Regions from separate parts of the Anaerosinus massiliensis genome, predicted to be linked through region 2. Evidence: riboswitches for the same ligand, from Rfam matches in the RefSeq annotation. Region 2 holds a riboswitch; each other region holds the start of a gene.
What was found. Region 2 has a riboswitch for cyclic di-GMP ahead of cpaB (Flp pilus assembly protein CpaB). Riboswitches for the same ligand answer to the same signal wherever they lie in the genome.
Positions count from the first base shown of each region.

Region 1: it holds a riboswitch for cyclic di-GMP, as region 2 does, so the genes downstream of both, BN6559_RS06120 (diguanylate cyclase) here and cpaB (Flp pilus assembly protein CpaB) in region 2, are expected to answer to the same signal.
Region 3: it holds a riboswitch for cyclic di-GMP, as region 2 does, so the genes downstream of both, BN6559_RS10585 (methyl-accepting chemotaxis protein) here and cpaB (Flp pilus assembly protein CpaB) in region 2, are expected to answer to the same signal.

Region 1 is NZ_LT575483.1:1,220,759-1,224,042, forward strand. Features, by position in the region: gene BN6559_RS06115 (hypothetical protein) at 1-311, opposite strand, end outside; gene BN6559_RS06120 (diguanylate cyclase) at 563-1,459, opposite strand; cyclic di-GMP riboswitch class I at 1,564-1,650, opposite strand; gene BN6559_RS06125 (NAD(P)H-dependent glycerol-3-phosphate dehydrogenase) at 1,787-2,749, opposite strand; gene BN6559_RS06130 (anaerobic nitric oxide reductase flavorubredoxin) at 3,188-3,284, opposite strand, start outside.
Region 2 is NZ_LT575483.1:1,600,237-1,603,520, reverse strand. Features, by position in the region: gene BN6559_RS07795 (AraC family transcriptional regulator) at 1-276, shown strand, start outside; gene BN6559_RS07790 (prepilin peptidase) at 560-1,207, opposite strand; cyclic di-GMP riboswitch class I at 1,515-1,598, shown strand; gene cpaB (Flp pilus assembly protein CpaB) at 1,739-2,686, shown strand; gene BN6559_RS07780 (type II and III secretion system protein family protein) at 2,699-3,284, shown strand, end outside.
Region 3 is NZ_LT575483.1:2,208,688-2,211,971, forward strand. Features, by position in the region: gene BN6559_RS10575 (transketolase) at 1-70, shown strand, start outside; gene BN6559_RS10580 (transketolase family protein) at 67-987, shown strand; cyclic di-GMP riboswitch class I at 1,392-1,478, shown strand; gene BN6559_RS10585 (methyl-accepting chemotaxis protein) at 1,612-3,284, shown strand, end outside.

The sequences.
Region 1 (3,284 bases), 380 kb from region 2:
CAGTGATTACAATGAGGTTCTTTTGGTTTATTGCAATTCGTTGGACACCCATTGCTAGGGCCTACTGCAACAATGTTACAAATATTAATCCTAACGAGATCCCCATCACGATAAATCGCTGGTACAAGAAGTTCTACACGATTTCCACAGATAACCGAAACATCACAGGTCAACTCTATACAAATATAATCTTGATCTCTTGCCCGTTCCTGATCGCGATTTTTTACAACTTGCCCTTGAAATACGCAACGATCCTCTGTAAGTATCGTTATAGACCCTATGCTGTTAGCACAACACTCAAGAAAGCTCATACTTGGTCCCTCCTATATTATTCATTTACAGCTTACCTAAACTATACTATGCTGCGAAAGAGTTTAATGTTCTTATTTTACCAATTCCTTAACATTTAAATATTTTCAATATTATCATATTCCCACTTGCGCGAAAGTTGCTATTTATTTTTGAATTTTAGAAAAAAATACACTTAAACCAATACAGAAACTTGATTTAAGTGTGGTTATCTTCACTATTTTTTGTTGTCAATACAAAATAGACGCTATCTTTAAACAAAGCGATTACGTCCTTCACTTTTTGCCTGATACAGCGCCAAATCTGCCATTCTAATCATACTTTTTTCATTAAAAACTTCTTTTGCAATTGTAGTCGCTATACCGATACTTACTGTAACGTACTTGCTGACTTTAGACATCCTATGTTCCATTTTTATGAATGCCAAGTTTTGCTGAATCCTTGTTGCTACTTTGATTGCCCCTTCTTTAGAGGTCGATGGCAAAATTAGAATAAATTCTTCTCCGCCGTATCGAGCAACAACATCCCCCGGACGTAATACGGATCTCTTTAAAACGCTCGCCACTTTCTGCAGACACCGATCTCCCTCTAAATGTCCGTAGTAGTCATTAAAAGCTTTAAAGAAATCTATATCCACTAGTAATAGGGATAAAAGTTCCCCACTACGTAAAGCACAACGCCACTCTTTTGCTAACGCTTCATCTAAATAACGACGATTAAAAACACTTGTCAGGGCATCAATAAATGAAAGTTTTTCTAATAGATCGTTTTGCATTTTTATTGCTAAATGATTTTTTATACGTGCTTTGATAATAGAGGCACAAGCTGGTTTTGTTATATAATCAATTGCACCCAATTCCAAACCTCGAGCTTCATCTTGCGTATTGCCCTTTGCAGATAAAAAAATCACAGGAATTTTTTTTGTTGCAGGATCTGCCTTGAGCTTCCGACATACCTCATACCCATCCATTTCTGGCATTACAACATCTAATAAAATTAAATCAACATTTTGGCATTTAACATAATCCATACATGCTTTTCCAGAGGTTACAACCACAACTTGATACTCTTCTTTTAAAATATCTTCCATATATTTAGCACTAAAATACACATCGTCAACAATCAGGATCGTTTGCTTTTCTGAATTCATATTTTTCCTTTCTTATACTCTCTTAAAAAGATCAATACAACTTATGCTTTTATGTTTCTAACGTAAAATGTCAATAAAAAAACTGCCAGCTGCAATCATAAAATTGATGCAACCTGGCAGTCATAGACAAAATTATCTTTAGACCCACGGCTTTGCGTCCCTATCTTTCAATAGGTTTGCTATAGGAAAAACAATATATACTTTATATTCTATACTAAACAAAATGAAAATACAAGAATAATATTCCAATTGCATATTCGACAAAAAGGAACATGTTTCCACACAATATCTGCACCGAAAAGCCTTTGCAGAACTCATCTTATCCTATTAAAATTCAAATTTTACCGGGCGCAAGAACAAATCCAAGAGCTTTTCTTTTGGATCTTTATGGTCAATGACGATTTCGTACACTGCGTTGCAAATCGGCAGTTCAATATTATATTCTTGTGCCAACGTTTTTAAAGCAACCACCGTAGAAACACCCTCAGCTAATTTATCAAATCTTTCACCTCTTACAAAACCCTGCCCATATTTTCGATTGTGACTATGTAAAGAAAATAAAGTTGCTTCATAATCGCCTAAATGGCTGAGTCCATAAATTGTCGTAGCATCACCGCCCATTGCTTTCACAAGCAATGATAATTCTCTCGTCCCCCGTGCCATCAATGCACCTTTTAAACTGCTATAGTTCATTCCATCTAACATTCCAGCGGCAATTCCCATAACATTTTTCGCTGCCGCCCCAATTTCGATTCCCAGTAAATCTCTGCCATAATAGAAACGAATTAAATTGCTATTAAATGCTTCCACAACTTTTTTTGTTATTTCTATAGCGGGCGATCCAATGATCATGCAATTGGGAATTTCTCTGACAAAATCCTGCACATGGCCAGGGCCTACCCAAACTGCTACATTCTTGTCTAACCCAAAAGCTTCATGAAAAACTTGTGATAAACGTTTTCCCGTTTTTGCCTCGATGCCTTTCATGCACAACACAAAAGTTTTATCACGTATTCCAGCAAAATCACGAATTTGTTCACCGAATGAACGTAATTCCTGCGCGCTGATTGAAATAATAATAATTTCACCGAATGAAACTGCTGCTTCTAAATCGTGCGTCAAAGTAATCTTATCCGGTAATGTTAAATAATCATTTTTTTTCGTATTTTCTAGTGCCGCAAAATTTCTTGATCCTTCCCTGCCCCATAATAAAACATCGTGTCCTATCCGATTTGCATACCACGCCAAAAATGTTCCCCAACGCCCACAACCTAATACCGAAACCTTCAAATTTTACACCATCCTAAAAAAAATTTCGTACACATCTAATATCTTAATTATAGTATCATATTTTGATTTCACAAGTAAAACCTCGTCAGCTTGTAAACAAATAATATATTTATGTCGATAACTTAGAAAATAACGAAATCCGTACCACTTATAAACTAGTACGAAGATAGGTTGCCGGTTGGTGAGAAGTACTCAGATGCTAGGCACAGCAAGGGGTTGTGAAGGAGTCGTACTCGCGGTACGTCGACGAGCAGCACCTTGCTGTAACGACGCAGATGCGTGCTTATCACCGACCCGCTGCCTATCTGTCCCATAGTTCATAGTTTGTCTACATGCCAAGAAGAGCTGTGGCAAATTTTTTGCTACAGCTCCTCTTGACATGTGCTCTATTCATCTGCAGATCATCAAACAAAGAAAATGATCTACCAGTTCTCAATTTTATAATTTTGCAAAATTCTTTCCAAATTCTATGGCGCCTGCCACAGCATCTTCATCCGGACTCCAAGCAACCTTATATCCGTCATTTACAACTTCA
Region 2 (3,284 bases):
AATGAATTTATGTATATGATTGCAGTGGAAAATCTAAAAGAGCCTCTTCCAGATGGATATCTTTCGGAAACCATACCATCGGCAACTTGGGCTGTTTTTGAATCGGTCGGTGTATTACCGGATGCAATACAATCGCTTACTCGAAGGATATTTACAGAGTGGCTGCCTGCGACTGGATATGAACATGATTGTGCACCTGAGATTGAAGTCTATCCACCAGGCGACATAGATTCACCGGAGTATAGGTGCGAAATTTGGATTCCTATCAAAAAGTAAGGTGTTCTAAATTTTTTAGAAGTGTGGAGCTGTCAACCCAATTAGCTAATCGGGCTGTTACGTTGAATGAGATGAAGGCTGTATTTGACAAGGACGAACAAAGTTTGAAACTCGATTGGATACCTTGTAGAGGAGTAACGAAATAAATGTTGTATGACGCAGTGATACTTTGAGATCAATATAATCATTGAGATTATGATGGGCTGCCACACTAAACGTGTGGCAGTTTTTCTTTGCGTCCTCGACATTTTCTGGGAAAATTTACTTACTAGCAATTGACTTTCTAAGATAAAAACAAATAAATTGCACTTAAAGCAAAATATGGCCCATAAGCAATCTTATCATGCCGCATTTTCATTTTAAGCAGCAGCAGAATCCCACTTACAATCCCGCCGGCAATGAATCCGTACAACAAAGTTAGCAGCAATTTATCTATGCCGAGCCATAGGCCTAAGATAAATAACAGCTTGATATCGCCACCACCAATTGCGCCTTTAGTTAAGATAGCAAGGAATAGCAGAACTCCACTGCCCAAAACTGCTGCAAGCAATCGATTTAAAAGACTTGCTTCTAAAAAAGGCGTGAAAAGAAAAGCAAACAAACATATTAGAACGAGAACTTTGTCTAAAATGACTTGTTGCTCAAAGTCCATAATACTGATAAATATCATGAAGGTAATAAAAATCCAATTACCGATCAGTTCTATTGGAGTCAGTGCTCGATAAACGGCGAATCCATAGAGCGGAAGTAAACAAAATAAAAAATAATAGGTTCGAATATTTGGTGTATGGACTAATTTTGCTGGAGCGTTCAAAATGGCTGACGCACTGTTTAAATATTGCTGCATAGCTACAGAGGATATATGACTTATCAAATAAACGAAGCTAAAAAAAGTAAGGAACATGAGTAAGAAAGAGATAATTTCTATCATTTATAACGCCGCCTTTGCATAAAAGTAAAGCTCCTTTTTACTATATTATAATCTAAAATAATACTGCAATAAAATTAGGACTAAAGATTCATTTTGAAATAAAAATTTAAATTTAAAATTGTAACTTAAACAAAGTTAGTTCTAACGTTTTCAAGCATATTGGGATATTTTACTATTTATGAGCTTGTAAATAAATGAATTTTTTAACATTTTTTTAACTTTTAAGTACTTGTTTGTTTATAGGCAATGATGTATTATTTTATTAACAAACAATTTATCTAATAAAATTTGGAAATTTTCATATTGATAAAACAGTTAGCAAACTTATCGAAAGGTGGGGACGCAAAGCCGTGGGTCTAAAGATCTATTCTATGACTGCCTGGTTGCATAATACGATGTGTACAAGTTTTTGTATCTTTTTATGTAATCAGGTTTTTTTACTTGCACATATTGTAAAAATATGTAATTTTATTTAGGGCGAGGACGGAATTTATTATAAATTTATGTGTATTTTGAACGGGAGGATGTACGTTGAATTTACCTGAACTACCGAGAAATTTCACGGAAAAACTAGAAAAGATGACATCAAAGCAGTTACTCCTGTTGGCTTTTGTCACAAGTATCATTGTAACTATCGTAATTTATTTATATCTAGCAGGCAAGGAGGCAGAACCTGTACAAAAATCCCAAACCTTGAGAACCGTGATTGTAGCGACTGTGGATATTCCGGAACGAACCATAATACGAGAAGATATGCTGAAGGTCGTACATCTGCCAGCAGATGTGATGCAGGCAGATGCAATCATCGATCTTAGCTCTGTAATTGGCAAAGTAGCGAAATTTAGAATCTTACAGGGGGATGTTCTGACAGAACAAAAATTATTTTCTAATCGTAAAATGGAGGGCTTTATCGGTGCCATTCCTGATGATAAACGAGCGATTTCCATTCCGGTTACAGATATTACCGGTGTTTCAGGCTTTGCAAAACCGGGCGATTATGTGGATATCATGCTGATTAGTGATAAATTGAGTAAGAATACAATATCTGGAGAAATCCTCCTGCAAAATATTTTGTTGCTGGCAATTAATAAAGAGCATGAAGTAGCGGAGGGGAAGAAAGAAAATGCAAAAGAGCAGTTAACGACAGCAACCATTGCAGTCTCTCCTGAAGATGTCGTGAAAATTGCGGCAGCGCAGTCTCAAGGAACAATTTATTTGGCATTAAGACCCTTTAAGCCGAAAAATACGTTTATTTTGATGAACAGACAATTTTATCGACAGCTTGCACGAGATGAAGATAAGCCGGAAAAAACGGCAAGCAGTGTTACTGAAAATGTGCCACGGTCTGCTTATCCGGATCGAATGCAAGCGCAAGCAGCACCTCTGGCGATAGAACCGCCACGTGGAGATGCTGTTAAAAGTTCTCATCAAATCACTGTGATTCGTGGAAATGCGGCGGATACAGTACAAGTAAAATAAGGGGAAACGCATATGAATTTAAGAATTAGCATATACAAAATTGTTTTCATTTCTTTATGTTGTATGTTTTATATGATGAGTGCAGTGATGGCACAGGCGAATCTTTTTATGGAGGTAAATCAGTCTTCTTATCTGAATGCCGGGGATGCGATTACGCAAGTGGCGGTTGCGAATCCAGAAATTGCTGATGTTACGGTAATTTCAACAACAGAAATGCTGCTTGTTGCCAAAAAGCCAGGGACGACGACCTTATACATATGGACCAACAATGGTATGCGACAGGAATATCTGCTCAGCGTGCAAGAATATGATACGAAAACTGCGACTTATATTAAGCAGATGATTGGTTATCAAGACGTAGTTGTCGAAAAAATCGGCGATAAGATTCTTTTACGTGGTTTTGTTGAAAATCAGTTAGAAAAAAATCGTGCGGAGAAGATTGCCGAGCTGTATGGCAGTAAAGTGGTGAATTTGCTGGAGATGACAACGCCGTCGCAGATCCGAATCGAGGCTAAAATATTAGAGATATCGACGGATAAGGTAAAAAAATTAGGCATTCAATATGCCAATGCATCGGATATTGATTCAGAATCAGGGA
Region 3 (3,284 bases), 610 kb from region 2:
TGGCTCTGCACCGAACCAACAGCAGAAAGAAGAAGCGATTGCCGCGTTGAAAGGGAGTGTTACAAAATGAGTAAAGCGACAAGAGATGCATATGGTGAAACTTTAGCTGAACTTAGTAAAAACCCTCAGGTGGTAGTGCTCGATGCTGATTTGGCAAAGGCCACAAAAACGATTGCATTTAAAAAAGTATGTCCGGAAAGATTTTTTGATATGGGAATTTCAGAGCAGGACATGCTGGGAACAGCGGCTGGATTTGCAACTTGCGGCAAAATACCTTTTGCTAGTACTTTTGCGATTTTCGCAGCAGGCAGAGCCTTTGAACAAGTTCGTAATTCAATTGCTTATCCGAATTTAAACGTAAAAATTGCTGCAACACATGCGGGGCTCACAGTTGGTGAAGATGGCGGAAGTCATCAGGCGATTGAAGATATTTCTTTAATGAGAAGCATTCCGAATATGGTTGTTTTAAATCCAGCCGATGAAGTTGAGGCAAAACAAGCAATTTTAGCAGCAGTTGCACATTATGGTCCTATGTATATCCGCTTAGGCAGAGCGGCAACTCCGAAAATTTATGATGAAAATTATAAATTTGAGATCGGAAAAGGAGATGTACTGCGTGAGGGCAGTGACGTAGCCATTATAGCAACTGGAATTATGGTAGCAAAAGCTTTAGAAGCCGCAGAGCGGTTACAAGAAGAAAATATAGCGGCAACCGTTATTAATATGCATACCATTAAACCAATAGACAGAGAATTAATTGTAAAAACTGCAAAATTGACAGGGAAGATTGTAACAGCTGAGGAACATAGTGTGATCGGTGGCTTAGGTTCTGCGGTATGTGAAGTGTTGTCACAAGAATATCCAACCAAAGTGGCAATGGTCGGAATCAAGGATCAATTCGGAACTTCAGGGAAACCGGATGAGTTGTTGAAACAGTACGGCTTAACAACAAATGATATCATTGATGCAGTAAAAACGATAAAATAAAGGAACGTTACTTCAGATCGTGTTTTAACGTCACCTGAATTAAGGTTGAAATTATTCGCAATTTAACCATTCTTTGCGCTTTGTGTACAAAAGCAAGCGCGTTAGAGGCCAGATAAAATCAAAATAGGACAAATAGGCTGACATAGTCTATTTGTCCTATTTTTTATGGGAGCTAAATAGGATTTTGATTTTTAAATCATTTGAATCTCGTAGAACCAGATATTTGGCGAATCATCGGGTGGTTAATAAAATATATGATTTGTGACGATGGTCTAATATGACAGAATATTTAAATGATAAAAATAAATATACATTTATATTGTAGTATGGTATTATTGATAATAATACCAAAGTAATAGACGTTCTTAGCAACTTACATAATGGAATAAGGATACAAAAAAATATAGGATAGTTGGCAAATTTATCGAAAGGTAAAGACGCAAAGCTATGGGTCTAAAGATGATTAAGTCAATGACTGCCAAGCCGCATTTATGTATATGCTTTGTAGTTTGTTGACTTATTTTTTATAAACAAATATAGATGAAGAGGTGAAGATCAAACGCATCGCTGTAATGTTAATAATTACATTTGTAGTTACAAGAGCTTAGAAGGGAGTATTGGAAGATGAAAATTACAGTAGGAAAAAAGATTACAGGAGGCTTTTTAATTGTTGTAGTACTTGTTGCAATGATGAGCCTGTTTACGTATTTTAAAATAGGAAATATCAATGATTCTTATGAAGATCTTATTGCGGTAGAGCTGCAAAAGATTGAATTGACGCAAGGGATTTCTCTGGCTGTTGCAAATGAGGCAGTTGCTATGCGTCGATTTAATTTTACAGGAGATCTTTCTGATATAGATTTGTTTAATACATATCGTAAAAAAGCGGATGAAGGAATTGCTGAACTAGAGAAAACCACAAAGGATGAAAAAGGTAAAAAAATTATCGCAAATATTAAGATTTTGAAGGCAGAATATGAGGGGATCGCCGAAAAATCTATTGCGGCGAAAAAAATAAATGATATTGCTATGGTAGGACAATATATGCAGGAAGCCGGAACTCCGTACAAAGCAACTATGGAGTCTGCAGAACAATTTTTGCAAGTTGTCAAAGAAACGATTCAAAAAGAACAAAAAGTTCAGTCAGATAAGGCTGATCAGATGCAATCTATGCTGCTGGGCATCAATCTTGTTGTGTTGATTTTTGCCTTAGTACTTGGTACTTGGATTAGTAAATCAATTGCAGGACCAATTCGCAGACTAACGGTGTCAGCGAATACCTTGGCGGATGGCAATTTACAAGAGGATGACCTTGTAGTGAATTCAGCCGATGAGATCGGTGAATTGGCAAGTGCTTTTAATCAGATGAAAGATAATCTGCAAACGATAATTCGTAAGGTTATGATTACGACAGAGCAGGTCGCTGCATCTTCCGAAGAATTGACGGCTAGCGCAGAACAATCTGCACTAGCGACAAATCAGGTAGCTGAGTCTATTTCTGAGGTTGCGCAAGGTGCTGAAAAACAGGCATCTACAGTGAATGTGACAACGGAAATTGTTGAAGAAATGTCAAATAATATTCAACAAGTCGCAACGAATGCTGATGCTGCTTCGAGTATGGCTAACAAGACTTCAGAGGCTGCTGCAGAGGGAGAAAAAGCTGTTGAAGCGGCGATGGATCAGATGCAGAGTATTGAGCATACTGTGGTTAATTCAGCCGAGGTTGTTACAAAATTAGGACAGCGTTCATCAGAAATCGGGCAAATTGTTGAGACGATCTCTGGAATCGCAGGGCAGACCAATCTATTAGCGTTAAATGCTGCGATTGAAGCAGCACGGGCAGGTGAACAGGGAAAAGGCTTTGCTGTAGTTGCAGAAGAAGTTAGAAAATTAGCAGAGCAATCACAAGAAGCAGCGCATAAAATCGCTACACTTATATCAGAAATACAATCGGAGACAGACAGTGCTGTGAGTGCAATGCAAAAAGGGACACAAGAAGTGAGTTATGGCAGTGAAGTCGTGAATCATGCAGGTCGTGCCTTCAAAGATATTGTATCTTTGGTTGATGATGTTTCCGCACAACTTGAAGAAAGTAAAGAAGCGATTCAAAAAATGGTATTTGGCAGTAAAAAGATTGTTTCTGCGGTACGTGATATTGAGCAAATCAGTCAAAATGCTGCTGCCGAAACCGAAAATGTTTCAGCTGCGACACAGCAGCAATCTGCTTCGATGGAAGAAATCGCATCTTCTAGCCAAGCACTGGCAAAAATGGCAGAGGAATTGCAAAATGTCGTTCA